Regions from separate parts of the Kineococcus lubricus genome, predicted to be linked through region 1. Evidence: riboswitches for the same ligand, from Rfam matches in the RefSeq annotation. Region 1 holds a riboswitch; each other region holds the start of a gene.
What was found. A riboswitch is a leader RNA that binds a small molecule or an ion and turns the genes downstream of it on or off. The one in region 1 is predicted to bind S-adenosylmethionine.

Region 1 (7,180 bases):
GTCGGGCACGCTGACCTACCAGATGATGTACGAGCTGCGGGACATCGGCTTCTCCTCGGCCGTCGGCATCGGCGGGGACCCGGTCATCGGGACCACGCACATCGACGCGCTCCAGGCGTTCCAGGACGACCCCGACACCGACGTCATCGTCATGATCGGCGAGATCGGCGGTGACGCCGAGGAGCGCGCGGCGAAGTTCATCGAGGCCAACGTCACCAAGCCCGTCGTCGGGTACGTCGCCGGGTTCACCGCCCCCGAGGGCAAGACGATGGGCCACGCCGGCGCCATCGTGTCCGGGTCGGCCGGCACCGCGCAGGCCAAGAAGGACGCCCTCGAGGCGGCCGGGGTGAAGGTCGGCAAGACGCCGTCCGAGACCGCGAAGCTGGCCCGGGAGATCTTCCAGGCCCTCTGAGCCCGCTCGCGCCGCAGCGCGCCCGACGCCCCCGCCGACCCCGTCGGCGGGGGCGTCCGCGCGTGAAAACCGGCACCGCGCGCGCGTCGCGCGCGCCCGGCGGCGCCGGCGCGGGGGACGATCGCAGGGATGTCCACCGCCGGTAGCCGCCCCACCGCCCGTTCCCGCCCGACCGCCCGCAGCCCGCGCCGGTCCCCGGTCCTGCCCGACCTGGGGCCGCTGCTGGGCGCGGCCGTGCGGGCGGTGCTGTTCCTGCTCGTCCCGGTCCTGCTGCTGTGCATCGTCGGCTGGATCGCCTCGGTGCGCTCCACGTCGTCGCTGGCGGCGGTCGCCCGCGTCGGCGCGGACCTGTGGCTGCTCGCCCACGGGGCCGACGTCGCGATCGTCGGCGGGACGATCGGGGTCGCGCCCCTGGGGGTGACGCTGCTGGCCGGGCTCTCGGCGCGGCGGGCGGTGCGGATGTGGCTCGCCGACCAGGTCGAGGCCGAGCGCCCGGTGCTGCCCGGGCCCGCCCTGGGGGTGTTCACCGCCGCGTACGGCGTCCTGACCCTGCTCGTCGCGCTGGTCGCGCGCAGCGGCGTCGGGGCCGCCTCACCGCTGGGCGCGCTGCTCGGGGGGTGCCTCGTGGGGGGCCTGGGCGCGCTGGCCGCGCTGTGGCCGCTGCGCCCGGCGACGCCCCCGGTGGTGCCCGCCTGGGTGGTGGCGGCCTGGCGCCCGGCGGCCGCGGCGGTGCCGGCGCTGGTGGCCGTCGGCTCCCTGCTCGTGGCGCTCGCCCTGGTCCGGGGCCGCGCCGACGTCCTGGCGCTGCACGAGGCGCTGAGCCCGGGCGTGGTCGGCGGGGCGCTGCTCACCCTCGCCCAGGCGCTGCTGCTGCCCACGCTCGCCGTGTGGGGGGTGGCCTGGACGAGCGGGACCGGTTTCGCCGTGGGCACCGGGACCTCCGTGGCCCCCGGCGGGACGTCGCTGGACGTGCTGCCGACCGTCCCCGTCCTGGGCGCGCTGCCCGCACCCGGGGCCACGCCGGCGCTGGCGTGGGCGGCCGTCGCGCTGCCCGTCCTCGTCGGAGCGCTCGCGTGGGTGCTGGCCGCCCGCCGCGGCCCCCGGGTGGAGGGGCTGCTGCACCGCTGCGCCGCCGCGCTGGTCCACGGCGCGCTGACCGGGGCCGGGGTCGCGCTGCTGTGCGCCCTGGCGTCGGGCGCCCTGGGGCACGGCCGCCTCGGCGAGGTCGGCCCCGACGCGCTGCTGACCGGGGTCGTCGTCGCGGGCGAGGTCGCCGCGGGCGCCGTCCTCGCGGTGCTGCTGGGCCGGGGCTGGCGCGCCTGGCGCGGGGCGGAACTGGTGATCGACCTGCCCGGCGCCCCCGGCGGCGCCCCCCGGACCCCGCGCAAGCTCCTCGGCGACGACCGCCCCACCCCCTGAGCGGCCACCCCGCCCCACCCCACCGCCACCCCGCCGCGGGGACCCCCGGTCGGCGCCGCGGTCCCGTCCACCCGGGCCAGGGGTTTCGGGCCGGACCGCCCCGGCGGCTAGAGTCTGCCCACGTGCCCGTACGTGTGGTCGTCCTCGCCTCCGGATCCGGTTCGACCCTCCAGGCCCTCCTCGACGCCGACGACCCGGCGTGGCGGATCGTCGCCGTCGGTTCCGACAAGCCGGGGGTGACCGCGCTGGAGCGGGCCGCCGCCGCCGGGATCGAGACCTTCACCGTCAGCCCCGCCGACTTCGTCGACCGCCCCGCCTGGGACGCCGCGCTCGCCGCCGAGGTCGCCCGCCGCGCCCCCGACCTCGTCGTCCTCGCCGGGTTCATGCGCATCCTCGGCGCCCCGGTGGTCGAGGCCTTCGGCGGCCGGATGATCAACACCCACCCCGCGCTCCTGCCCTCCTTCCCCGGGGCCCACGGCGTCCGCGACGCCCTGGCCCACGGCGTGAAGGTCACCGGCTGCACCGTGCACCTCGTCGACGCCGGCGTCGACACCGGCCCGATCCTCGACCAGGCCGCCGTGCGCGTCCTGGACGACGACGACGAGGCCTCGCTGCACGAGCGCATCAAGACCCGCGAGCGCGAACTGCTCGTCGGCGTCGTCGGGCGACTGGCCCGCGCGACCCCCCACCCCGAGAGGACGGCACCCCGCTGATGGACCCCCAGGGCACGAAGGTCCCCGTGAAGCGCGCGCTGATCAGCGTCTACGACAAGACCGGCCTGGCCGAACTCGCCCAGGGGCTGCACGCGGCCGGGGTCGCCCTCGTCTCCACCGGGTCCACCGCCACCCGCATCGCCGCCGCGGGCGTGCCCGTGACCCCCGTCGAGGAGCTCACCGGGTTCCCCGAGTGCCTCGACGGCCGCGTCAAGACCCTGCACCCGCGGGTGCACGCCGGGATCCTCGCCGACCGCCGCCTGCCCGACCACGTCCGCCAGCTCGCCGAGCTCGACGTCGAACCCTTCGACCTCGTCGTCGTGAACCTCTACCCGTTCGCCGCGACCGTCGCCTCCGGCGCCGGCTACGACGACGTCGTGGAGCAGATCGACATCGGCGGCCCCTCCATGGTCCGCGCCGCCGCGAAGAACCACCCCAGCGTGGCCGTCGTCGTCGACCCCGCGGCGTACGCCGACGTGCTCGCCGCCGTCGCCGACGGCGGGTTCGACCTCACCGCCCGCAAGCGCCTGGCCGCGGCCGCGTTCGCGCACACCGCCGCCTACGACACCGCGGTGGCGTCCTGGTTCGCCGAGCAGACGCTCGACGAGGCCGACCAGGGCTGGCCCGCCGTCACCGGCGTCGCCCTGGAGCGCACCGCCGTCCTGCGCTACGGCGAGAACCCGCACCAGCAGGCCGCCGTCTACGCCGACCCGACGTCCGCGCCGGGCATCGCGCAGGCCGTGCAGCTGCACGGCAAGGCCATGTCGTACAACAACTACGTCGACGCCGACGCCGCCCTGCGCGCCGCGTACGACCTCGACGGGCCCGCCGTCGCCGTCATCAAGCACGCCAACCCGTGCGGGATCGCGACCGGCACCGACGTCGCCGACGCCCACGCCAAGGCCCACGCCTGCGACCCCGTCTCCGCCTACGGCGGCGTCATCGCGGCCAACCGCGTCGTGACCGCGGCCATGGCCGAGCAGGTCGCGCCCGTCTTCACCGAGGTCGTCATCGCCCCCGGCTTCGAGCCCGAGGCGCTGGAGGTCCTGCGGGCCAAGAAGAACGTCCGCCTCCTGCAGCTGCCCGAGGGCTACTCCCGGCAGGCCCGGGAGTGGCGCCCCGTCTCCGGCGGCGTGCTCGTGCAGGACCTCGACGCGATCGACGCCGAGGGCGACGCCCCCGCGAACTGGACGCTCGCGGCCGGTGAGGCGGCCACCCCGGAGGTCCTGGCCGACCTCGAGTTCGCCTGGCGCGCGGTCCGCTCGGTGCGCTCCAACGCGATCCTGCTCGCCAAGGACGGCGCGTCCGTCGGCGTCGGCATGGGCCAGGTCAACCGCGTCGACTCCTGCAAGCTGGCCGTCGCGCGCGCCGGAGCGGACCGGGCCACCGGGTCGGTCGCCGCGTCCGACGCGTTCTTCCCGTTCGCCGACGGCGCGCAGATCCTCATCGACGCCGGGGTCAGCGCGATCGTGCAGCCCGGCGGGTCCATCCGCGACGCCGAGGTCGTCGAGGCCGCCGCGAAGGCCGGCGTCACGATGTACTTCACCGGCGCGCGCCACTTCGCGCACTGAGGTCCGCCCGTGGCGCCGGCCGGTAGCGTCGGCACCGTGACCACCGAGCGCGTCCCCACCCCGGGCAACGCCGTCCTGCTGACGCTCGTCGGCGGGATCGTCGTCGCGCTGGTGCTGACGCTGCTGGCCGGCCCGACCCCGGGCGGGGTGCTGCTCGGGGCGGACCTGGCCGTCGCCGCCGTCCTGCGGCTGGTGCTGCCGGTGCGGGTCGCGGGAGCGCTCGCGGTCCGCTCGCGCGGGCTGGACGTCGCGATCCTCCTGGTGCTGGCGGTGTCGTGCCTGGTGCTGGCCGGCGTCGTGCCGACCCCCGTCTGAACCCCCCGACGGACGCCCCCTCCCGCCCACCGGGAGGGGGCGTCCGTCGTTCCCCTGCGCACCGGCCGGGCACCGGGGTAGGGTGCACCGATCCCATCCAGAGCGGCTGAGAGACCTGGCTCGACGACGCCGCAGCAACCCCCGCGGGGGTGCTACCGCCAGGACCGATGGAGGACGCCCCGCCATGTCCCTGCACGAGCCCCTGAAGTTCGCCTACTGGGTCCCCAACGTCTCCGGCGGGCTGGTCGTCTCCACGATCGAGCAGCGCACCAGCCACGACCCCGCCTACAACGTCGAGGTGGCCCGCGCCGCCGAGCGCGTCGGGTTCGAGTACGCCCTCACCCAGGTGCGGTACCTCGCCTCCTACGGCGCCGACGCCCAGCACGAGTCGACGTCGTTCTCGCTGGCGCTGCTGCTGGCGACCGAGCGGCTGAAGGTCATCGCCGCGGTCCACCCGTTCTTCTGGCACCCGGGGGTCCTGGCGAAGTTCGCGGCCACCACCCAGGAACTCACCGGCAACCGCCTCGCGCTGAACGTGGTGTCGGGCTGGTTCAAGGACGAGGCGACGCAGCTGGGGGTGACCTGGCACGAGCACGACGACCGGTACAAGCAGTCCGAGGAGTTCATCGAACTGCTGCGCGGGGTGTGGAGCCAGGACGGCTACAGCCAGTCCGGGGAGTTCTTCAACGCCACCGACATCACCTTCCGCCCGCAGCCCACGGCCGCGCCGGAACTGTTCCAGGGCGGGAACTCCACCGCCGCGCAGGCCATGGCCGGCCGCGTCTCGGACTGGTACTTCATGAACGGCAAGTCGATCGCGGACGCCGCCGCCGGGGTGCGGGAGGTCAGCGCGCTGGCCGCCGCGAACGGCCGGTCGGTGCGGTTCGGGCTGAACGGCTTCGCGCTGGTGCGCGACACCCGAGAGCAGGCCGAGGCGGTCCTGGAGGAGATCGTCGCCAAGGCCGACCGCGCCAAGGTCGAGGGTTTCGGCGCCGCGGTGCGGGAGGCCGGCGGTTCCACCCGCGACGGCAAGGGGATGTGGGCCGACAGCGGGTTCCGCGACCTCGTCCAGTACAACGACGGTTTCCGGACGGGGCTGGTCGGGACCCTCGACGAGGTGGCGCGCCGCGTCCTGGCGTACCGGCTGGTCGGCGTCGACCTGCTGCTGCTGGGGTTCCTGCACGTCAAGGAGGAGGTCGAGGCGTTCGGGGAACTCGTCATCCCCCGGGTGCGCGAGCTGGAGGCCCGGCTGGTGGCGGGGGAGGACCTGGACCTGGGCGCCGAGCTCGACGGGGCCGTCGCGGCGGCCACCGCACCCGTCCCCGTCTGAACCGGCCGCCGGGCGGGGCGGTGCCGGACCCGTGGCACCCTGGGCGGGTGCGACGTGCCGCGGTCCCGCTGGTGCTGGTGGCCGCCCTCGCCGCCTGCTCCCCGCCCCGCCCGCCGGCCCCGGTGCCGGTGAGCGCCGCCGCGCGACCGGCCCCCGTCCCCGTCGTCGTCCTCGACCCCGGCCACAACGGGGGCAACGCCGCGCACCCGGAGCAGATCGCGGTCCCCGTCCCGGCGGGGGGTTTCGAGAAGCCGTGCGGCACGACGGGGACGTCCACGGACAGCGGGTACCCCGAGCACGCCTACGCCTTCGACGTCGCCCTGCGCACCGCCGACCTGCTGCGCGCGCGGGGGGTCGAGGTCGTCCTGACCCGGTCCGAGGACACCGGCGTCGGCCCGTGCGTGGACGCCCGGGCCGCGGTGGCGAACGCGGCGGGGGCGGCGCTGGCGGTCTCGATCCACGCCGACGGAGCCGCGCCCACCTCCCGCGGTTTCCACGTCGTCGAACCGGGCCCGGCCCCCGACGGCGGCAACGCGGCGGTGCTGGCGGCCTCCGACGTCGCGGCGCGCGACCTGCTCGCCGCGTTCGGGACCGCCACCGGCCTGCCCCGGGCCGACCGCCTCGGGGACCTGGTGGAACCTGGCCTGACGCGGCGCTCGGACCTGGCGGGCCTGAACCTCGCGCGGACGCCGTCGGTGCTGCTGGAGTCGGCGAACATGCGCAACGCCGAGGACGCCGCGCTGCTGTCCGACCCCGCGTTCCGGCAGACCGCGGCGCGCGGCATCGCCGACGGCGTGTCGGCGTTCCTCGCGCGCGACCGCCCCTGAGACCGCTTACCTTCTGGGGGTGACCCTCGCGCCTGCCGACCCGACCGTGGAACTCGTCGTGCTCCTGACCGACGACGGGACCCCGTGCGGGACCGCGCCGAAAGCCGACGTGCACCACACCAGCACCCCCCTGCACCTGGCGTTCTCCTGCTGGATCCTCGACGGGCGGGGCCGCACGCTGCTGACCCGCCGCGCCGCCGCGAAGCGCACCTGGCCCGGGGTGTGGACGAACTCGTTCTGCGGGCACCCCGGCCCGGGGGAGGAACCGGCCGACGCGGTCGTGCGGCGTTCGGTGCAGGAACTGGGGGCGCCCGTCGTGGACGTCGCGTCGCTGCTGCCGACGTTCCGCTACCGCGCCGTCATGGACGACGGCACCGTCGAGAACGAGGTCTGCCCCGTGTTCACGGCGCGGCTGGCCGGGGACCTGGCCCTGGACCCCGACGAGGTGGACGCGTTCCGCTGGGTCGGGCTGGACGAGCTGCGGGCCGAGGTCGCGGCCGACCCGGCGCCGTTCAGCCCGTGGATGCTGCTGCAGCTGCGCGGGTTCTGACCGCCCGACCTCAGCCCGTCCGGCCCAGGTCGTGGGCGTCGAG
Region 2 (7,180 bases), on a different contig from region 1:
ACCCGTTGCTGGCGCCCGACCGGACCCAGGACGTGAGCTCGTCGGCCAGCTGGGAGGCCGTCCCGGCGAACCCGTGCTCGGAGGAGTGGTGCAGCACCAGTTCCCGCAGCGAGAACTTGTTCTCCTCGGCCTCCGCGCGCCACCGCTGCGCCAGCGCGCGGGCGTCCGCGCCGGCGCGGTGCGCACCGCGGGTGCCGTCGATGTCCTCGATGACGGGGTCGTGCGCGGGGAGCGGCCCGTCCGGGTCGTAGCCGGACAGGTCCTCGCCCCACACCTGCCCGACCAGGGACAGCGCCGTCGCGGGGGTGACCTGCTGCTCCAGGACCCAGCGGGCCTTCTCCTCGACCTCGGCCTCGTTGTCGGCCACCACGATCTGCGTCCCGGGCAGGATCAGCACGTCGCCCTCGGGACGGCCCGCGGCGACCGTGCGGCGGCGGATGTCGTCGGCGAACGCCAGGGCGTCGGCGTGGTGGGTGCCGTGCCGGGAGAAGATGACGTCCGCGGACCGGGTGGCGAAGTCGCGGCCCGCGGGGGAGTCGCCGGCCTGGAACAGCACGGGGTGCTCCTGGGGGCTGCGCGGCACGGTCGGGGTGATCTCCACGTCGAACAGGCGGTCGGAGGCGGTGACCGGTGTGAAACCCGTCCCGTCCCAGCTGTCCCAGACCGCCTTGGCGAGGTTCACGAACCGCTCGGCGCGTTCGTACCGGTCGGCGTGGTCCAGGTGGCCGCCGCGGCGGAAGTTCGCCCCCGTCCACGCGTTGTCGGTGGTGACGACGTTCCACGCCGCCCGGCCACCGGAGAGCACGTCCAGCGACGCCAGCCGGCGGGCCAGGTCGGCGGGGTCGTTGTACGTCGTGTTCTGGGTGGCGACCAGGCCGATCCTCGAGGTCAGCCCCGCGAGCGTCGCCAGTTCGGTCAGGGCGTCCGGACGGCCCACGACGTCCAGGTCGTGGATCCTGCCGCGCTGCTCGCGCAGCCGCAGACCCTCACCGAGGAAGAACGCGTCGAACAGGCCTCGTTCGGCGGTCTGGACCAGCTGGGTGAAGGTGGAGGGGTGCATCTGCGAGCCGCTGCGCGGGTCCGACCAGATGGTGGTGTGGTTGACGCCCTGGAAGAACACCCCGAAGTGGACGACGGCGTCGGGGTAGCGCAGTTCGGTCTTCTGGTCGGTCATCGTCGGTGTCCTCAGGCCGTGGCGAACTGGTTGACGGGCCGGGCCAGGCCCAGCGTGGTGCGCAGCGTCGCCCCCGCGACCGGCGGCTGCAGCAGCCGGGCGACGCGCAGCGCCGGCAGGGTCGTGCGCAGCAGCGTGCGCAGGTCCTCGTCGAGGACCGCGGCGTGCAGGCGGACGCCGTCGACCGAACCGGCCAGCCCCGCCAGGTACCGGGCGAAACCCTCACCCGACCCCGACCAGCGGACGCGCCCGGACGCCGGGGCGCTGCCGTCGGCGTCCAGCGCCGCGAGGCGGTCCACCGCGGGGTGGGCCTCGGTGTCGAGGGCGAACTCGACGTCCAGCACGACGAGCGGGCCCCCGGCGGTGCGGCGGGCCCGCTCGTCGCCGCTGAGCACCACGTCGGCTCGCGTGGTGGGGGTCAGGTCGCGCTCGTGGACCACGACGACGGACTGCCCCTGCGGGGAGCGCGGGACGGTCAGCGGTCCCTTCACCGACCAGCCGTCCGTCTCGACGTCGACGTGGTGCAGCCGGTCGCGGTCGACGTAGCGACCCGTGGCGACGTCGCGGATCACCGCGTCGTCCTCCCAGGAGTCCCACAGCGCCCGCACGGCGCGGACGACGTCGGCGAGCTCGGCGGCCGGGTCGGCCTCGACGGGCAGGTTCACCGCCCGCGCCGCCGCCGCGGGCGACGTCGTCGCGATCCACCCCGCGCGGCCGTGGCTGGAGTGGTCCAGGGAGGCGATCTGCGCGGCGACGTGGAACGGCTCGGAGTACGTCGTCGCGGCGACGGGGAGCAACCCGATCGCGTCGGTGGTCCCGGCCAGGAACGCCGCCCGCTGCACGGCGTCGAGGTGCCCGACGGGGTTGCGGGGGTTCGTGGCGGTGGTGTCCTCGAACGTCAGGCCCGTCAGGCCCTGGGCCTGCGCCGTGACGGCGAACCCCCGCAGCCGGGCGGGGGAGAACACCTGGTCCGGGGTCGTGCGGGAGCGGCGCCAGGCGGCCGGGTGCCACCCGCCGCCGTCGACCTCCAGGAACACGTGGAAGGGGGTGGTCATGTCTGGCTCCGTGGTCGGGGGTGGGGGTGGCGTGGCGGGCCGGGGCGACCGGTCCCACCGGGTCCCGGAGCGTCGGTCCGGGAATCCGCGAAGGCCCGTGCACGACGGGGCGGGTGTGTCACAGTGGGGCACCCGAGAGCGGAGGTGCGCGGTGCGTGGACGGCGGCTGTGGGCGCGGTTGTGCGCCGCTGCAACCACTTCGGCGGCTGCGGTGGTGCAGGGGCTGGCCCTGGCGGGGCACGGTCAGTGGGGGTTCCCCTGGGTACCGGCCGACCTCGACCTCGACCCCGAACCGGAACCAGGTCCCGGTGAACTCAGCTGGGCCGACTTCGAGGCGGAACTGCACGCGCTGCTGACCGCGCACGCCGACGGGCACGCCGAAGGGACCGGGGACGGGTCCCGTCCCGGCAGCGAACCCGTGCCCTGAGGCCCCGACCCGCCGGCGGCCGCGCTCGCGCGCGCCGGCCACCTCAGGCCCGCCCGGGTTCCGCGGTGGGCAACCCGGCCGCCTCCCACGCGGGGAACCCGCCCTCGACGTGCACGACGTCGGTGAACCCGGCGGCGAGCAGTTCGGCGGCCACGGGGCCCGACCCGGCGGGCGAACCGCAGACCACGACGATCCCCTGGTCGAGGCCGGTCAGCTGCGGCAGGGCCCGGGGGCCGCCGAGGGTGAACCTCGGCCCGACCTCGTCCTTGCCGACGACGACGGCCTGCGGCAGCGCGCCGTGCGCGGCCCGGCCGGCGTCGCTGCGGACGTCGACGAGCAGCGCGCCGCCGGCGACGGCGCGCCCGGCGGTCCCGGCGTCGACGAGGGGCGCGCCGAGGGGGACGGCGGCGGGGTCGCCGAGGGGGGCTGCGGTGCGGGGTTCCTGGCTCACGTCACTCCTGGTCGTCGGCTCACGCGCTCGCGCGAGGGGGTTCGGTCGGTCGTGACCCCCGTCGGGGTCAGCCCCGTCCCGGGATCGGGTCGAGGAACGTCCCGGGGGCCGGGCGCGCGTCCGTCAGGGGAGCCCAGCGGCCCTCGACCAGCCCGTACTCCAGCTCCGGGCCGGTGGTCAGGAAGCGCTCGAGGGCGGCCAGGAGCCGGGCGACGTCGGCCGAGCCCGTCCCCACCCCCGTCGAGGCCCGCAGCCCGCCCTCGACCAGGCCGAGGGAGTCGGCGAACCGGTGGGCGCAGAACCGCCCGTCCCGGACCCCGATGCCGTGCTCGGCCGACAGGTACGCGGCGACCTCGGACACCGGGCGCCCCGGGACGGTGAACGTCACGACCCCCACGGCGTCGGCCGGGTGCGGGCGCACGACCCGCACGCCCTCCAGCGCGGTCAGGCCCCGCACGAGCTGGTCGCGCAGCGCGGCCTCGTGGGCCTCCAGCGCCCCCGCCGGCAGGGCGGCGAGCGTCGCGCAGGCCTGCGCCAGCGCGACCGCGCCCACGACGTTGGGCGAGCCGGCCTCGTGCCGGTCCGGTCCCGCCGCCCAGCGCACCGCGTCGTGGCCGACGTCGAGCGTGGCGCCCCCACCGGCCAGGTACGGCTCCGCGGCGTCCAGCCAGTCCCGGCGCCCGACCAGGGCACCGGAACCGAACGGCGCGTACAGCTTGTGCCCCGACAGGGCGATCCAGTCGATCCCGTCGCCGGCGACGTCGACGCGGCGGTGCGGCAGCAGCTGGGCGCCGTCCACGGCGATGCGGGCACCGGCGGCGTGCGCGGCCCGCGCCAGGCGGCGCAGCGGCAGCACCTCCCCGGTGACGTTGGAGGCCCCCGCGACGGCCAGCACGGCGTACCGCCCGCTCGCCAGCTCGGCCTCCAGCCGGGCGGTGGTCTCCTCGGCGTCGGCGCCGCCGCGCACCACCGTCGTGCGCGCCGACCGCTCCCAGGACAGCAGGTTCGCGTGGTGCTCCACGTCGGCCACCAGCACCCGCCCACCGGCCGGGACGGCCCGGGCCAGCAGGTCGAGGGCGTCGGTGGTGCTGCGGGTGAAGACGACCACGTCGTCCGGGCGGGCCCCGACGAAACCCGCCACCTGCTCGCGGGCCCGCTCGAACAGCGCCGTGCAGACGCGGGACAGGTACCCGGCCCCGCGGTGGACGCTGGCGTAGTGCGGGAGCACCTGCGCCACGCGCGCCGCCACGGTGGTCAGCGCCGGGGCGCTGGCGGCGTTGTCGAGGTTCGCGTACGTCGCGGTGCCTCCGGTGGCCAGCGGGACCGCGGTGCCGGCGCCCACGACGGGCAGCAGCGGCGGGACGTCCCGGCCGGTGGGGCGGGCGGGGGACAGGGTGCTCGTCGTCACGCGAGGTCTCCTCGGGGAGTGGACCCCACCGGGAGGACCGGGATCGGCCCGGCGAGGTCCGCGCTTGCCGGGCCCACCTCGGGACCGGCCAGGTCGTCACCCGGGGCACCCCGCCGCGGAGGAGGGTTGCCGGCCAGCGAGCCGGGGCTTGTCGCTGGCGCTCATGACCTGTTCCGAGGTTGCCACGGAACGGCGGTCCAGATCAAGGTCGGCCCGCCGGGGGGAACGGGACCGAGCCCCGGGAACCCCGTCCCGGTGGCTTCCCCGCGAACCGCTTGTCGATCCCGCCGCCGTCGGTCTACATTCGGGGAACACCATCCAGAGCGGCCGAGAGTCCTGGCTCGACGACGCCGCAGCAACCCCCCGAGCCCGGGCGAGGGTGCTACCGCCAGGTCGATGGAGTCCGTGATGCGCACCACCGATGTCGTCGCCCCCTGCCCCGACCCGGGACCGGGACCCGCCCGATGACGATCGCCCCCCTCGTCGCCGGTGCGGCGGGGCGGCCGACGATCAGTTTCGAACTGTTCCCCCCGCGCTCGGAGGCGGGCCGGGAGACGTTGTGGCGCAGGGTTTCGGAGTTGACGGCGGCCGCACCGGACTTCGTGTCGGTGACGTTCGGCGCCGCCGGCGCCACCCGGGCCCCCAGCCGGGACCTGCTCGCCCACGTCCTGCGCACCACGGCCGTCCCCGCCATGGCCCACCTGACGTGCGTGGGGGCCTCGCGGCGGGAGGTCGTGGAACTCGCCGGGGAGTTCCTCGACGCCGGGGTCCGCAACGTCCTGGCCCTGCGCGGCGACCCGCCCGCCGGGGTTCCCGGCTGGAGGCCGCACCCCGACGGCGTCGGGACCGCCGGGGACCTGGTGCAGCTGCTCCAGGTCGCCGACCGGCGCCGCCTCGCGCGCCGCGGCGGCCCCCGCCCGGTCGACGAGGGACCGCTCAGCCTCGCCGTGGCCGCGTTCCCCCGGGACCGCGACGACCACGAGATGGCCGTCCTGCGCGCCAAGCAGGACGCCGGCGCGCACTTCGCGATCTGCCAGGTGACGTTCTGCGCCGCCGAGTACGCCGCGCTCGTGCGCCGCGCCCGGGCCGCGGGGATCACCCTGCCGCTGCTGCCCGGGATCGCCGCCACCGACGACCCCGGCCGGCTGCAGCGCATCGGCGCCCTCACCGGCGTCGCGCCCCCCGCCGGGCTGCTGGCCGCCCTCGACACCGACGACCCCGCGGCCCGCCGCCGCGCCGCCACCGCCTCCACCGCCGCGCTCGCCCGCGACCTCCTGGCCGCCGGGGCCCCCGGGCTGCACCTGTACACCTTCAACGCCGCCGGCCCCGCCCTCGACCTGCTCGACCACCTCGACCTCGACCGCTCCCGCCGAACCGACGACCGCCGCGCGACCGCCGCGGCAGGAGGACCGACCCGATGACCGAGAACCCCCCCGCCTGGACCGCGACGATCCTGGGCTACCCCCGCCTCGGACCCGACCGCGAGACGAAGAAGGCCCTCGAAGCCCTCTGGGCCGGCCGCGCCGACCTCGCCACCACCGAGCAGCGGCTCGCCGCCGTCCGCGCCGCCACCGTCCGCCGGCTCAACGCCCTCGGCCTGCCCGCGCACGACGGCTCCATCCCGTCGTCGTTCTCGGCCTACGACCAGGTGCTCGACGCCGCCGTCGCCGTCGGCGCCGTCCCCGAGCGGTTCGCCGACGTCGTCGCCGCCGACGGGACCGTCGACCTCGCCGGCTACTCCACGATCGCCCGCGGCCGCGGCGCACAGGCCCCGCTGGAGATGACGAAGTGGTTCGACACGAACTACCACTACCTCGTCCCCGAGATCGGCCCCGGCACGACGTTCCGCTTCGCCGACGACCGCGGCGTTCGGGAGTTCACCGAGGCGCTCGCCGACGGTTTCCTCACCCGCCCGGTCCTGGTGGGCCCGGTGACGTTCCTGCTGCTGGCCAAGGCCGCCGACGGCAGTCCCGCCGGGTTCGCGCCGATCTCCCGCCTCGACGACCTGCTCGGCGCCTACGCCGACCTGCTGAGCGCCTACGCCGCAGCGGGCGCGGAGTGGGTGCAGCTCGACGAGCCGGGCCTGGTCAGCGACTCCGCGACCGCCGGGGTCGAGGACCTGCCCGGCCTCGTGCGCGCCGCCTACGACCGGCTCGCCGCCGTCACCGGCCGCCCCCGGCTGCTCGTCGCCACCCCCTACGGCGACGCGAGCGGGTTCCTGGGGTCCCTGGGCGCCGTCGAGGGCCTGGCCCTGGACCTGGTGGAGGGGTCGGTGCCCGCCGACCGGTCGGTGCTGGCCGGCAAGACCGTCGTCGGCGGCGTCGTCGACGGGCACAACGTCTGGCGGGGCGACCTCGTGGGGGCCCTGGCCACGCTGCGGCGGCTCGAGGGGGCCGCCGCGCACGTCGTCGCCGGGACCTCGACCTCCCTGCTGCACGTGCCGCACGACGTGACCCGCGAGACCGCCCTCGACGAGCGGCTGCGCGGCTGGCTGGCCTTCGCCGACCAGAAGGTCGCCGAGGTCGTCCTGCTGGGCCGGGCCCTGGGCGACGCGGAGGCGGCCGGACCCGCCCTGGCCGCCGCGGCGGCGGCCCGCGCCGACCGGCTCGCGGCCCCCGGCGTCGTGCGCCCGGAGGTCCGCGACCGGCTCGCCGCCCTGACCCCG
Region 3 (7,180 bases), on a different contig from region 1:
CCAGGGAGGCCAGCGCCGCCCCGTCCACCACCGGCCGGGCCCGGCCGTGCGCCACGTCGTCCAGGTCCGCCGGGGACAGCGCCCGGCCGGCGACCGCGACCCCCCGGGTCGCGTCCGGAACCCCCTGGTGCTCCACTTGACCTCCGCACGACCGCCGCCGGACCTGGCTGGGTGAGGTCACGATCGGATGACGGCCGACCGCGCCCCGTTGACCGCTCACCGGCCTGTGCTCAGCATGTACCCGCCGACAGGCCCAACCCGGGAGCCGCCGCAGTGATCACCTTCGAGGCCGTCCGCAAGCAGTTCCCCGACGGGACGGTCGCGGTCGACGACCTCCACCTGGAGCTCCCCACGGGGAGGACCACAGTCTTCGTCGGGCCCTCCGGCTGCGGCAAGACGACGTCCCTGCGCATGATCAACCGGATGGTCGAACCCACCGGCGGCACCGTCACCGTCGACGGCCGGGACGTCCGCACCCAGGACCCGGCCCGGCTGCGCCGCGGCATCGGCTACGTCATCCAGCACGCCGGGCTGTTCCCGCACAGGACCGTCCTCGACAACGTGCTCACCGTGCCCCGCCTCGTCGGCCGCGGCCGCGACCGCACCCGCGCCCTGGAACTCCTCGAACGCGTCGGGCTGCCCGCCGCCCTCGCCGACCGGTACCCCGCCCAGCTGTCCGGCGGCCAGCAGCAGCGCGTCGGCGTCGCCCGCGCCCTGGCCGCCGACCCGCCCGTCCTGCTCATGGACGAGCCCTTCAGCGCCGTCGACCCCGTCGTCCGCGGCCAGCTGCAGCAGGAGTTCCTGCGCCTGCAGGCCGAGCTGGGCAAGACCATCGCCATCGTCACCCACGACATCGACGAGGCCGTCGTCCTCGGCGACCGCATCGCCGTCTTCCGCGCCGGCGGGCACCTCGCCCAGGTCGGGACCCCGGAGGAACTGCTGACGAAACCCGCCGACGAGTTCGTCCGCGGCTTCGTCGGCCGCGACCGCGGCTACCGCGGCCTGAGCTTCCTCAGCAGCGACGACCTGCCGGTCCGCCCCCTCGACGGCGCCTCCCCGGCCCCGGGGCCCGACGGCGTCTTCCGCGCCGGGGACTCCCTGCGCACCGTCGTCGACCTCACCCTCACCTCCCCGTCCGGCACGGCCGTGAAGGTCGACGGCGACGGGACCCCCATCGGCACCGTGCACCACCGCGACGTCGTCGACCTGCTGGAGACCCGTCGGTGAACCAGGTCCTGGAGTACGCGCGGAACAACTCCGCCACGATCCTCGACGCCCTGGGCCAGCACGTCGTCCTCGCCGTGCTGCCGCTGCTGCTCGGCGTGGCCGTCGCCCTGCCCCTGGGGTACCTCGGAGTGCGCTTCGGGTGGCTGTACCACCCCCTGCTCAACGTCTCCGGGCTCATCTACTCGATCCCGTCGCTGGCCGTGTTCGTCGCCCTGCCGTACGTGCTGGGCACGAAGATCCTGTCCCCCGTGAACATCGTCGTGGCGCTCGCGCTCTACACCGTGGCCCTCATGGCCCGCACCGTCGCCGACGGCCTGCGCTCGGTGGACCCCGCGCTCACCGAGGCCGCGACCGCCATGGGCTACCAGCGGACCCGCCGGCTGCTGGAGGTCGAGCTGCCGCTGGCCGCACCGGTGATCCTGGCCGGGGCCCGGGTCGCGGCGGTGTCGAACATCTCCCTCGTCAGCGTCGGCGCGCTGCTCGGCGTCGGTGGCCTCGGGGCGCTGTTCACCCGGGGTTTCCAGCTGGACTACACCGCGCCGATCATCGTGGGGATCGTGCTGTCGATCGCCCTGGCCGCGGTCGCCGACCTGCTCATCGTCGGGTTCCAGCGGGCCGTGACGCCCTGGACCCGCGCCGTGAAGGGGGCCTGACGTGGACGACGCGCCGTACCTGCTCGACGCGGCCCACTGGGCCTGGTCGAGCCCGGGGACCATCCCGCACCTGATCGTCGCCCACCTGGGCTACACCGCGATCTCGGTGCTCGTGGGTTTCCTCATCGCGTTCCCCGTCGGGCTGCTCATCGGGCACACCGGCAAGGGGTCGTTCCTGGCCATCAACGCCGGGAACGCCGGGCGCTCGCTGCCGACGCTGGGTCTGCTGAGCCTGCTCGTGGTCCTCATGGGGCTGGGTTTCACCCCGGTGCTCATCGCCCTCGTCGTGCTCGTGATCCCGCCGATCCTCACGTCCACGTACGCGGGGTTGCGCGCGGTCGACCCGAACGCCGTGGACGCGGCCCGGGGGATGGGGATGAGCTCGGCGCAGGTCCTGTTCCGCGTCGAGCTCCCGATCGCCCTGCCCGTCGTGTTCGGCGGCATCCGCGCCGCCGTCCTGCAGGTCGTGGCGACCGCGACGGTCGCCGCCTACGTCGGGCTGTCCGGGCTGGGCCGCCTGCTCATCGACGGCCTGGCCCTCAACGACTACGGCCGCATGGTCGCCGGGGCCGTCGTCGTCGCCGTCCTGGCGATCGCGCTGGACCTGCTGCTGGGCCTGGTCCAGCGGTACGCCGTCTCACCCGGCCTGACCGGCCGGGGCCTGCGGCGCGCACGGGGCACGCGATCCGTGGGAGAGTCCGGGGCGAGCCCGGAACCCGAACTCGTCAGCGCAGGAACGTCGAAAGGCACGTCATGAACCGCAGGAACCTGCTCGGTCTGGCCCTCGTGGGCTCCCTCACGGCGGGGCTGGCTGCGTGCGGCGGCGGCGACGACCCGCTGGCCTCCGACGCCGGCTCGGGGGACTCCACCGCCACCTCCGCCGTCATCGTCGGCTCGGCGAACTTCCCCGAGAGCGAACTGCTCATGGAGATGTACGCGCAGGTCTTGGAGGCCGAGGGCGTCGAGGTGCAGCGCAAGCCGAACATCGGTGCGCGCGAGCTGTACCTCAAGGCCCTCGACGACGGCTCGATCGACCTCATCCCCGAGTACAACGGGGCGCTGCTCGCCGCGCTGTCCGAGGGCGGCGCCCCCGAGGGGGTCTCCACCCCCGAGCAGGTGCTGGAGGCGCTGAAGCAGGTGCTGCCCGAGGGCACCGAGGTGCTCGAGCAGTCCGCCGCGGAGGACAAGGACTCGCTGTCGGTCACCGAGGCCACCGCCACCCAGTACCGCCTGACCTCGATCGCCGACCTCGCCCCGGTCGCGAAGGACCTCGTCGCCGGCGGCGGCCCGGAGTTCCAGGAGCGCTACCAGGGCCTGGAGGGGCTCAAGGAGCTGTACGGCGTGGAGTTCAAGGAGTTCAAGCCGCTGGACCCCGGTGGCCCGCTCACCGTCGGCGCCCTCAAGGACGGCACCATCCAGGTCGCGAACATCTTCACCACCGACTCCGCCATCACGACGAACGGGTTCGTCGTGCTGGAGGACCCGAAGAACCTGTTCCTGGCCCAGAACGTCCTGCCCCTCATCCGGTCGTCGAAGAACGACCAGACGATCACCGACGCGCTCAACGCGTTCTCGGCCAAGCTCACGACCGAGAACCTCACCCAGTACCTCGCGCAGGTCCAGGTGGACAAGAAGGACGTCGCCGCCGTGGCGAAGGACTTCCTGACGGCCAACGGGCTCGTCTGAGCCGCCCGTCGCGGGCCGGACGGCGCGTCCGGCCCGCGACCCCCGCACCCCCCGGTGGGGCCGGCGGGTGTTGACACGCGGCGAACGCGTCGGGCAGTGTGGCCCGCGCACACCCATCCAGAGCGGCTGAGAGATCTGGCTCCGTGACTCCGCAGCAACCCTCCGCGCGAGCGGGCGTGGGTGCTTCCGCCAGAACCGATGGAGGAACGTTGTCGAGCAGTTGCGCCCGGGGCTTCTTCGCCTCGCGCCGCCGTCACATCGACTACTGCCGCTGCGGCGCCACGTTCTGTTCCTGACCCCCCACGCTCACCGGCGCTGACCCGGGGCCGGGGCGGACGACCGTCCGCCCGGCCCGTCCGCCGTCCCCGCGGGGCACGACCCGACGGCACGGCGCAGCCCTGCCCGGGGCGCCGGTGAGGTGGGCTGCGCGGCAGCCGAACCGCCTCGCACGCACCCGCGCGCGGTGACCACCCCCCGGTCCCCGCCCGCCCCTCACGAACCCCACCGCCGACCCGGTCCTGCGCGCCAGGAGACCGGGCGCCCCACCGTTGGAGCCCGCCATGCTCGTCCGTCGCCGCACCACCCTCGCCGCCGCAGCCGCCGCCGCCCTCGGCGGGATGCTCGCCGGCTGCTCCTCGGGATCCGCGGGTGAGCAGGAACCGGTGGGGGAGCCCAAGACCGGCGGCAAGCTCACCTACCTCGAACCGCAGACGTGGACCACGCTGTACCCGCCCGCCGCGGGGTTCTACCCCAACGGGGGGATCGTCAACAACATCACCGACCGGTTGCTGTGGCAGAACCCGCAGACCCTCGAGCTCGAACCGTGGATCGCGGTCGCGCTGCCGGAGGTGAACGCCGACGCCACCCAGTACACCTTCACGCTGCGCGAGGGCGTCACCTACTCCGACGGGTCCCCGCTGGACGCGGCCAACGTGGTCGCCAACCTCGACCTCTTCGGCAAGGGCGACCCCGCCCGGGCCCTGACGGTGTCGGAGGCCATCAACAACTACGACCGCGGCGAGGTCGTCGACGAACGCACCGTCCGGTTCCACTTCACCGCTCCCGCACCGGGTTTCGCGCAGGCCGTGTCGACCATCAACTCCGGTCTGCTCGCCACGTCCACCCTGGCGCAGGACAGCGAGGGCTTCGGGCCCGGCAGCGCCGCGACCGTCATCGGCTCCGGGCCGTTCGTGGTCGACTCGGAGGAGGTCGGCACCCGGATCTCCCTCGTGGCGCGCGAGGACTACGCCTGGGCGCCGCCGTCGCGGCCCCACCAGGGCCGGGCGTACCTCGACGGCATCGACGTCGTCGTCGCCGGGGAGGACAGCGTCCGCGTCGGCACCGTCGTCGCCGGCCAGGCCGACCTCGCCCGCCAGATCGAGGCGCCGGACGAGGCGCAGTTCAGCGCCGACGGACTGGCGCTGCTGGCCGCCGCCACCAACGGCGTCAACAACGGGTTCAGCTTCCGGTTCCGGACCCCGCAGCTGCAGGACCTCGCCGTCCGGCAGGCGATCGTCGCCGGCATCGACCGGCAGGCCGTCATCGACACCCTGTTCAGCGACAGCTACGTGCTGGCCACCGGCGTCCTGGCGAAGTCGGCGCTCGGGTACGTCGACACCTCGGAGGAGTACCGGCACGACCCGGCCGCGGCGGCGCGGCTGCTCGACGGGGCCGGCTGGACGGTGGGCGCCGACGGCGTCCGCGCGAAGGACGGCGTCCCGCTGGCGATCACGTTCAACGAGGCCCTGCCGCAACCGCGCTCCAAGGAGGTCGTCACCCTGGTCCAGGAGCAGCTGGCCGACCTCGGGATCCGCGTCGACCTGTTCCCCGGCGACCAGGCCGCCCAGACCGCCGCCTCCCTGGACCCCGAGACCGTGCAGGTCTACCACTCCATGGTCGGGCGGGCCGACTACGACGTCCTGAAGTCGCAGTTCTTCTCCAGGAACCGCAACACCCTGCTGAACCTGGACACCACCGACGGGTCCCTCGGCGACCCCGAGCTCGACGCCCTGCTGAACGACATCGCCTCCGAACCCACCACCGACGCGCGTCAGGCCGCCTCCGAGGCCGCGCAGCGCCGGCTGGCCGAGCAGGCCTACGTCGTCCCGCTGTTCGAGGAACCGCAGGTGTTCGGCTTCCGCTCCGACGTGCAGGGTTTCGCGACCGAGTCGGTGGGCCGGCCCCTGTTCCACGCCACGTGGCTGAACCGGTGAGCACCCCGTCCCCGGCCGGCGCACCGGGAGGACGGCGGTGACGTACGTGCTGCGGCGCGCCGGCCAGGCCGTCGTCGTCCTGGTCCTGGCCTACGCGCTGACCTACGTCCTGCTCGCCGCGCTGCCCGGCGACGCCGTCCTGGCCCGCTTCGGCAGCCCCGAACTGGGGTTGTCCCCCGAGCAGCTGGCCGACATCCGCGCCGCCTACGGGGCCGACCGGCCCCTGCCCGTGCGGTTCGCCGAGTCCGCGTGGGCCTTCCTCGGCGGGGACCTGGGGTACTCGGTGCAGAGCGGGGCCGCGGTCTCCACCCTCCTGGCCGCCGCCCTGCCCTCGACCCTGGTGCTGGCCGCGCTGGGCCTGGCCCTGGCCGTGGTCCTGGCCGTGGTCATCGCCGTCGTCGCCACCCACGGCCGCGGCCGCTGGCTGCGCCGGGCGTTCCGCAACCTGCCGCCGCTGTTCGTGTCGCTGCCGGTGTTCTGGATCGGGATCCTGCTCATCCAGGTCCTGTCCTTCCGCCTGGGGCTGGTGCCCGTCATCGGCGCCGGCCCCGTCGAGGCGCTGGTGCTGCCCGTCCTCACCATCGCGGTGCCCATCGCGGCGCCGCTGGCGCAGGTGCTGATGCGCAGCGTCGACGACGTCGTCCGGATGCCGTTCGTCCCCGTGGTGCGCGCCCGCGGCGCCGGCACCGGCTGGCTGCTGTGGCACGACGTCAGCCGCAACGCCGTCCTGCCCGCGCTGACGATGGCCGGGCTGCTGTTCGGCGAGCTCGTCGGCGGCGCCGTGGTCACCGAGGCTGTCTTCGGCCGCGCCGGGATCGGGCAGCTCACCGCCCAGGCCGTCGCCAACCGCGACACCCCCGTCCTGCTGGCCGTCGTGGTCCTGTCCACGGTGGCCTACGTGGTGATCAACCTCGTCGTCGACCTGCTCTACCCCGTGCTCGACGCGCGGCTGCGCACCGGAGGAGCCCGATGAGCGCCACGACCACCCCACCCACCCCGCCCGTGCCGGCCCCGGACGCCCCGCGCCGGCGACGGCGCCGGGTCCCGGCGGGGGTCCTGGTCCCCGCCGCCGTCGTCCTGCTCGCCCTGGCCTGGGCGCTGGTCCCGGGCGTCTTCGCCCCCGGCAGCCCCACCGCGACGGTGGCCCCGTCGCTGCAGGCCCCCAGCGCCGAGCACTGGTTCGGCACCGACGCCACCGGGCGGGACCTGTTCACCCGCGTCGTCCACGGGGCCTCGCACTCGATCCTCGGCGCCGTCGTGGCCGTCGCCGTCGGCTTCGCCGTCGGCACCCTGACCGGCGTCCTGGCCGGGTCGCTGGGCGGCGCGGTCGACGACGTCCTCATGCGCCTGGTCGACGTCCTGCTCGCCGTCCCCGGCCTGCTGCTGTCCCTCAGCGTCGTC
Region 4 (7,180 bases), on a different contig from region 1:
CGTCGGGCTGCACGCCGCGGTCGACTACCTGCGCGGGCTGGGGCCCGACGGGTCCGGGATGGCCCGCGTCGAGGCCCACGAGCGCGCCCTGACGCGGCTGCTGCTCGACGAGCTCGCGCAGCTGCCGTGGGTCCGCGTGCTCGGCCCGGCCGGGGCCGCCGACCGCGTCGGGCTGGTGTCCTTCACGGTCGAGGACGTCCACGCCCACGACGTCGGGCAGCTGCTCGACGACGAGGGGGTCGCGGTCCGCGTCGGGCACCACTGCGCCTGGCCGCTGCACCGCCGGTTCGGCGTCGCCGCGACGACCCGGGTGAGCTTCGGCCCCTACAACCAGGCCTCCGACGTGGACGCCGTGCTGCGGGGTCTGCACCGGGTCCGGGCCCTCTTCGCCTGAACCCCGCCGTGAGAGCCTGACGACGTGGACCTGTACCAGCAGCTGATCATCGAGCACTCCAAGCGGCCGCACGGCGAAGGTCTGCGCGCCCCGTTCGGGGCGCAGGCCCACCACGTGAACCCCACCTGCGGCGACGAGATCACCCTGCGGGTCCAGGTCGACGACGGCGCGGTCGCCGACGTGTCGTACGACGCGCTGGGCTGCTCCATCAGCCGCGCCTCGGCCTCGGTGCTGCACGACCTGGTCGTCGGCCGGCCCGTCGAGGAGGTCGGCCCGCTGCGCGAGGCCGTGCAGCACATGCTCACCAGCCGCGGCGCCGACCCCGGCGACGAGGACGTCCTCGGCGACGCCGTCGCCTTCGCCGGGGTCGCGAAGTACCCCGCGCGGGTCAAGTGCGCGCTGCTGTCCTGGTCGGCGCTGGCCGACGCCCTGCTGCGGACCCCCGCCGCGTGAACCCCGCCGTGCGGGTCCGCGCGTACACCGACGACGACTGGGCGCAGGTCTGGCCGTTCTTCGACGAGATCGTCGCCGACGGCGAGACGTACGCCTACCCCGAGGGCCTGACCAGCGAACGGGCGCGGCAGCTGTGGGTGGCCCCGCCGCCGGGCGCGACGTTCGTGGCCGTCGACGGTGACGCCGACGACGTGGTCCTCGGCACCGCGCGGTCGGGCCCGAACCGCCCCGGCCGCGGCGCCCACGTCGCGACCGCGAGCTTCATGGTCGCCCCGGCCGCGCGGGGCCGCGGGGTGGGCCGCGCCCTCGGCGAGCACGTGCTGGCGTGGGCGCGCGGTGCGGGTTTCCTGGCCATGCAGTTCAACGCGGTCGTCGAGACGAACACCGCGGCCGTCGCGCTGTGGCAGTCGCTGGGGATGCGCATCGTGGGCACCGTGCCGCAGGCCTTCGACCACCCCGAGCACGGGTACGTCGGCCTGCACGTCATGCACCGCTCCCTCTGACCTCCCCCGACGCCTCCCGGACCGGCCGCGGTCGTCCGGTCACGGCCGCCGCCGTCGATGCCCTACGCTGGCCGGACCATCCAGAGCGGCCGAGAGACCTGGCTCGTCGACGCCGCAGCAACCCCCGCACGGGGGTGCTCATGCCAGGACCGATGGGAGGAACAGTGGGTTACACCGGCGACCTCACCCCGCGTGAGGCCTTCGAACTCGTCCGGGACGACCCGGCCGCCGTCCTGGTGGACGTCCGCACCGACGCCGAGTGGCGGTTCGTGGGCGTCCCGGACGGGCTGGGCGCCGGCCCCGTCCTCGTCTCCTGGCTGCCGGTGGACCCCGAGCGGTTCCTGGCCGAGCTGGCCGCGGCGGGCATCACCCCGCAGGCCGGCCGCAAGGTCGTGTTCCTGTGCCGCTCCGGTCAGCGTTCGGTCGCCGCCGCCGAGGTCGCCACGGCCGCCGGGATCACCCCCAGCTACAACGTCCTGGAGGGTTTCGAGGGGCCGCTGGACGCCGACGGCCACCGCGGGGGTTCAGGGTGGCGGGCGGCCGGTCTGCCCTGGAAGCAGTCGTGAACGGGGCCGGCTGGCGCCCGGACACCACGGCCGTGCGCGGCGGGCTGTCCCGCTCGCCGTTCGAGGAGACCTCCGAGGCGCTCTACCTGACCTCCGGGTACGTCTACGCGACCGCCGCCGACGCCGAGGCCGCGTTCAGCGGCGACGTCGACCGGTTCGTCTACTCCCGCTACGGCAACCCGACGGTGTCGGTGTTCACCGAGCGGCTGCGGCAGCTGGAGGGGGCGCAGGCCTGCTACGGCCTGGCCAGCGGGATGTCCGCGGTGTTCTACGCGCTGGCGGCCCTGCTCGGCGCCGGCGACCGCGTCGTCGCGGCCCGCAGCCTGTTCGGTTCCTGCTTCGTCGTCCTCGACGAGATCCTGCCGCGCTGGGGCGTGGAGACGGTGTTCGTCGACGGCGAGGACCTCACCCAGTGGGAGGCCGCGCTCGCGCAGCCGGCGCAGGCCGTGTTCTTCGAGACGCCCGCCAACCCCATGCAGACGCTGGTGGACATCGCCGCGGTCACCGAGCTCGCGCACGCCGCGGGCGCCACCGTCGTCGTCGACAACGCCTTCGCCTCGCCCGTGGGGCAGCACCCGTTGCAGTTCGGGGCCGACGTCGTCGTCTACTCGGCGACCAAGCACATCGACGGCCAGGGCCGGGTGATGGGCGGGGCCGTCCTGGGGACGAGCGAGTTCATCGACGGCCGGTTCCGGGAACTCACCCGGCACACCGGCCCGACGCTCAGCCCGTTCAACGCCTGGACCCTCGCCAAGGGCGTGGAGACCCTCAGCCTGCGGGTGCGGCACTCGGCGGCCACCGCGCTGCGGCTGGCCGAGCACCTCGAGCAGCACCCGGGGATCCGCTGGGTCCGCTACCCGCTGCTGCCCAGCCACCCGCAGTTCGACCTGGCGAAGCGGCAGATGGACCTCGGCGGGACGATCCTCACGTTCGAGCTCGACGCCCCGCGGGGGCGCGGCAAGGAACGCGCCTTCGAGGTGCTGGACGCGCTGCGCGTCGTCGACATCTCCAACAACCTCGGCGACGCCAAGTCGCTCGCCACCCACCCCGCCACCACGACGCACCGACGCCTCGGCGCCGAGGGCCGCGCCGCCATCGGCCTGGGCGACGGCGTCCTGCGGTTGTCCGTGGGCCTGGAGGACCCCGACGACCTGCTCGACGACCTCACCCACGCCCTCTCCTGAACCCTTCGATCGGAGTTCCGTTGTCCAGCAAGCAGATCCCCGTCTCGCACGCCGGCAGCCTGCCGCGCACCCCCGAGCTCATCGCAGCCAACGAGGCGCGCCGGGTCGCCGATGACGGTTTCACCCTCGAGCGCACCCCCGAGTTCGAGGCGCTGCTCACCGGCGCCGTCGTGGACCTCGTGCGGCGCCAGCGCGACCTGGGCGTCACGGTCGTCGGCGACGGCGAGTACGGCAAGGCCATGTCCAGCGCCGTCGACTACGGCGCCTGGTGGTCGTACTCGTTCCAGCGCGTCGCCGGTCTGGAGGTCACCGGGGAGGACCTGTTCACCCAGCCCGTCGTGCGCTCGGAACCGGGGGAGGTGCGGCTGACGAGCTTCCCCGACCGCCGCGACTGGGTGCGGTTCCGCGAGGCCTACCAGGACCCGACGTCGGGCATCTCGACGGGCAAGAACGCCACCGCGTTCCCCGCCACCACCGGCCCGCTGTCCTACACCGGTCACGACGCCCTCGCCTCCGACATCGCGAACCTGAAGGCCGGTCTGGCCGCCGCGGGCGTCGAGCAGGGGTTCATCACCTCGCTGTCCCCGGGCAGCGGCGCGCGCATCTCCAACCGGTACTACGCGACCGAGGAGGAGCACATCTGGGCGTGGGCCGACGTGATGCGCGAGGAGTACCGGGCGATCGTCGACGCCGGGCTGATCGTGCAGATCGACGACCCGTCCATCGCGGAGAACTGGGACCAGATCAACCCCGAACCCTCCGTGGAGGACTACCGCGCGTTCACCCGGATCCGGGTCGACGCGCTCAACCACGCCCTGCGCGGCCTGCCCACCGAGCAGGTCCGGTTCCACCTGTGCTGGGGTTCGTGGCACGGCCCGCACACCACCGACATCGAGTTCCGGCACATCGTCGACCTCATGCTCCAGATCGACGCCGGGTCCTACTCCTTCGAGGCGGCCAACGTGCGCCACGAGCACGAGTGGAAGGTCTGGCGGGACGTGCAGCTGCCCGAGGGCAAGCAGATCGTCCCCGGGATCGTCAGCCACGCCACGAACGTCGTGGAGCACCCCGAGCTCGTCGCCGACCGGATCGAGCGGTTCGCCTCCGTCGTGGGGGCCGAGAACGTCGTCGCCTCCACCGACTGCGGGCTCGGCGGGCGCATCCACCCGCAGATCGCGGTCGCCAAGCTCGCCTCCCTCGGCGAGGGCGCCCGGATCGCGGGTTCGCGGTTGTTCGGGTGAGCTGATGGCTGCGGGGGAGGCGGCCTGGGCGCTGTGGCAGGACTCGCCGTGGGGCCGGCTGCGCTACCACGTCGTGGCCCGGCTCCTGCGGTCCTGGACGCAGGACCTGGGGCCGGGCCTGCGGGTGCTCGACGCCGGCGGTGGGGACGGGCGCGACGCGCTGCCGTTCGCCCTCGCCGGCCACGACGTGACGGTCCTGGACCGGTCGCCGGAGATGCTCGCCCTGGCCCGTGCGGCGGCCGCGGCGGCCGGTGCCGCCGAGCGCGTGCACACCGTGGCCGCCGACCTGGAGGACCTCACGGCCCTGGCGGCGCTGACCCGGCACCGCGAGGGCGGTTCGGGGTCCTTCGACGTGGTGTTCTGCCACGACGTGCTGCAGCACAGGGCCTCCCACGAGCAGGTGCGGGCCGACGTGGCGACGCTCGTGTCGTCGGTGCGTCCCGGCGGGCTGGTGTCGCTGCTGGCCCCCAACCCGCCCGCCGACGTCCTGGCGACCGTCCTCGGTCAGGGGCCGGCCGCCGCGTGGGTCGCCCTCGACGCCGAGCGCGCGAGCGACCCCGCGACCGGGCACACCGCGCTGCGGCTGTCCCCGGAGTTCGTCGAGGACGCTTTGACCGCAGCCGGGTGCGACGTCGCGGGCCGCGCGGGGGTGCTCGCGGTGACGGCGCTGCTGGAGAACGCCCAGCGGGAGGACGACCGGGTCGTGGCCGACCTCGAGGAGCTGGAGGTCGAGCTCAGCGCGCGGCCCCAGTTCACCGGGACGGCGCGGTACTGGCTGCTCGCCGGCCGCCGCCGCTGACCCCCCGCCGATCGAGGAAACCCGCACGACGATCGAGGAAACCCGCACGTCGATCAAGGACACACGGGGCATGGGCGGCACCGCTGTCCTTGATCGCCGTGCGGGAGTCCTTGATCGCGGAGGAGGTGGGGTCAGCGGCGGTGGCCCAGGACGAACGTCCGGATCGCGGTGACCGCGGCGCCGCGCGCCCACTCGGTGAACCCCGTGTGCTGCACGTCGACGTCCAGCTCGGAGGCGTGCGGGCTGCGGCCGGCGCGGATCCCCGCGGTCAGGGCCTCGCGGCCGACGTCGGCGAGCCGGGCGTTCTCCCCGGACAGCACGATCTTCTCGGGCATCACGAGGTTCCCCACGGCGGCCAGCAGCGTCCCCAGGCACCGCGCCGCGTGGTCGACGACCCGCCGCGCCGACGGTTCCCCGGTGACGGCCAGGTCGAGGAGCTCGGCGACGGACACCTGCCGCCGCAGCGCCATCGACGCGCGGAACTCCAGCGCCGAGGTGGTCAGGACGGCGTCGGCGCAGCCGGCGTGCCCCTCGGGGCACAGCGGTCCGTGGGGGTCGAGGGGGAAGTGGCCGAGCAGGCCGACCCCGGCGTCGGGGCGGTCGAGGACCTCGTCGTGCACGACGAGGCCGTACCCGATGCCGACGCCCACGACGAGGACGGCGAAGTGGGCGCAGCGGCTTGCCGTCCCGAACCACTGCTCGGCGCGGGTGAGGGACAGCACGTCGTTGTCGACGACGACGGGCAGGCCGAGGTGGGCTTCCAGCGCGGGGCCGAACGCGACCCGCTCCCAGCCGAGGTAGCGGGCGCTGTCGACCAGGCCGCCGGGTGCGGTGCGGCCCCCCAGGCTCACCCCGACCGCCCGGACGCCGTGGGGTTCGGTCGCGGACAGGTCGCGGACCAGGGCCCCCACGCCGGCGGCGACGGCCGCCGGGTCGCGGTCGGGCAGGGGGGCCTCCCGGGCGTCGACGACGGTGGCGCGCAGGGTGGTGAGCACCGCGTAGGCGGTGTCGGCCGTCAGCTTCACCCCGACGAAGTGGTGGGCGCGCTCGTCGACGTCGAGGGGTCGGGTGGGCCGTCCGGAGGTGGGGTCGTAGGCGCCGGTCGTCTCCACGAGCAGACCGGAGTCCAGCAGCGGTTTCGACAGCCGGGTGAGGCTGCCGGCGGACAGGTCCAGCCGGCGGGCCAGTTCGCTGCGGGGCAGCGGCCCGTCCAGGAGCACCTCCAGGGCGATGCTGTGCGCGGTGCCCGTCAGGGGCGTCCACGCGGACGGGGACGGCCCGTCGGGTCGCAGGGTCCCGGCGAGGCTGTGGTCCAGGCTCACGCGCACCCCCTCATCGTCGGTGATCGGTGGTTCGAGCGCGGGGCGACCGTACCCGACTATCGCCACGGAAGTCACGGAGCGGTCCACGACGGCCGCGTCTCGGGAAAATTCGGATCACTCCGACCGTTGACGGCACTGTGAGTTTTGCCGTAGAACTCACCGGACGTACACGAGCCTGACACGACGACGTGATCACGGAGACCGCGTGACCCTGCTGAACGACCTCCCGGACCGCCTCGACCTCGAGGCCGGCCCCCGCCTCGTCCACCTGCGCGCGGCGGGCGTCAGCCTCGCCCTGCACCTGCCGCCGGACCGCCTCCCGACCGTCCTGCACTGGGGCGCGGACCTGGGCGACCTCGCACCGGCCGTCCTGGCCGACGTGCTGCGCACCGGCGCCACGGCCCGCTCGAACAACGACCACGACGTCCCGCAGCCGCTGACGGTCCTGCCCGGGCAGGCCGACGGCTGGAGCGGCACCCCGGCCCTGGTGGGCTCGCGCGCCGGGGCGGACTGGACCGCCCGGTTCGTCCCCACCGACGTCACCGTGCAGGAGACCGCCGGGGGAGGACGGGTGGAGGTCGTCGCCGACGACCCGCACGCCCGGCTCTCGGTGCGGGTCGTCCTCGAGCTCCTGCCCACCGGGCTGGTCCGGCACCGCGCCGAACTGCGCAACACGGCGGCGGAGGGCCCGGCCTACGAGGTCGGGCACCTGGCCCCC

Region 2: another riboswitch for S-adenosylmethionine. It lies ahead of ACRYRX_RS15800 (aminotransferase class V-fold PLP-dependent enzyme); the one in region 1 lies ahead of sfnG (dimethylsulfone monooxygenase SfnG).
Region 3: another riboswitch for S-adenosylmethionine. It lies ahead of ACRYRX_RS09405 (TIGR04028 family ABC transporter substrate-binding protein); the one in region 1 lies ahead of sfnG (dimethylsulfone monooxygenase SfnG).
Region 4: another riboswitch for S-adenosylmethionine. It lies ahead of ACRYRX_RS14045 (rhodanese-like domain-containing protein); the one in region 1 lies ahead of sfnG (dimethylsulfone monooxygenase SfnG).

The regions. Positions count from the first base shown of each region.
Region 1 covers NZ_JBJLSK010000001.1:211,015-218,194, reverse strand. Annotated here, with positions in the region: gene sucD (succinate--CoA ligase subunit alpha) at 1-412, shown strand, start outside; gene ACRYRX_RS00980 (cell division protein PerM) at 542-1,831, shown strand; gene purN (phosphoribosylglycinamide formyltransferase) at 1,954-2,544, shown strand; gene purH (bifunctional phosphoribosylaminoimidazolecarboxamide formyltransferase/IMP cyclohydrolase) at 2,544-4,115, shown strand; gene ACRYRX_RS00965 (DUF3017 domain-containing protein) at 4,152-4,430, shown strand; SAM riboswitch class I at 4,521-4,604, shown strand; gene sfnG (dimethylsulfone monooxygenase SfnG) at 4,615-5,760, shown strand; gene ACRYRX_RS00955 (N-acetylmuramoyl-L-alanine amidase) at 5,808-6,587, shown strand; gene idi (isopentenyl-diphosphate Delta-isomerase) at 6,607-7,137, shown strand; gene ACRYRX_RS00945 (AAA family ATPase) at 7,148-7,180, opposite strand, start outside.
Region 2 covers NZ_JBJLSK010000020.1:20,775-27,954, reverse strand. Annotated here, with positions in the region: gene ACRYRX_RS15820 (NtaA/DmoA family FMN-dependent monooxygenase) at 1-1,174, opposite strand, end outside; gene ACRYRX_RS15815 (LLM class flavin-dependent oxidoreductase) at 1,186-2,229, opposite strand; gene ACRYRX_RS15810 (hypothetical protein) at 2,381-2,656, shown strand; gene ACRYRX_RS15805 (rhodanese-like domain-containing protein) at 2,700-3,107, opposite strand; gene ACRYRX_RS15800 (aminotransferase class V-fold PLP-dependent enzyme) at 3,175-4,515, opposite strand; SAM riboswitch class IV at 4,571-4,684, opposite strand; SAM riboswitch class I at 4,827-4,918, shown strand; gene ACRYRX_RS15795 (methylenetetrahydrofolate reductase) at 4,980-5,936, shown strand; gene metE (5-methyltetrahydropteroyltriglutamate--homocysteine S-methyltransferase) at 5,933-7,180, shown strand, end outside.
Region 3 covers NZ_JBJLSK010000010.1:56,959-64,138, reverse strand. Annotated here, with positions in the region: gene ACRYRX_RS09430 (aromatic amino acid lyase) at 1-136, opposite strand, end outside; gene ACRYRX_RS09425 (ABC transporter ATP-binding protein) at 274-1,227, shown strand; gene ACRYRX_RS09420 (ABC transporter permease) at 1,224-1,880, shown strand; gene ACRYRX_RS09415 (ABC transporter permease) at 1,882-2,637, shown strand; gene ACRYRX_RS09410 (ABC transporter substrate-binding protein) at 2,634-3,566, shown strand; SAM riboswitch class I at 3,677-3,771, shown strand; gene ACRYRX_RS09405 (TIGR04028 family ABC transporter substrate-binding protein) at 4,127-5,779, shown strand; gene ACRYRX_RS09400 (ABC transporter permease) at 5,817-6,752, shown strand; gene ACRYRX_RS09395 (ABC transporter permease) at 6,749-7,180, shown strand, end outside.
Region 4 covers NZ_JBJLSK010000016.1:122,560-129,739, reverse strand. Annotated here, with positions in the region: gene ACRYRX_RS14060 (SufS family cysteine desulfurase) at 1-394, shown strand, start outside; gene sufU (Fe-S cluster assembly sulfur transfer protein SufU) at 419-847, shown strand; gene ACRYRX_RS14050 (GNAT family N-acetyltransferase) at 844-1,350, shown strand; SAM riboswitch class I at 1,424-1,509, shown strand; gene ACRYRX_RS14045 (rhodanese-like domain-containing protein) at 1,515-1,916, shown strand; gene ACRYRX_RS14040 (O-succinylhomoserine sulfhydrylase) at 1,913-3,100, shown strand; gene ACRYRX_RS14035 (cobalamin-independent methionine synthase II family protein) at 3,121-4,341, shown strand; gene ACRYRX_RS14030 (class I SAM-dependent methyltransferase) at 4,346-5,140, shown strand; gene ACRYRX_RS14025 (ROK family protein) at 5,272-6,462, opposite strand; gene ACRYRX_RS14020 (alpha-galactosidase) at 6,668-7,180, shown strand, end outside.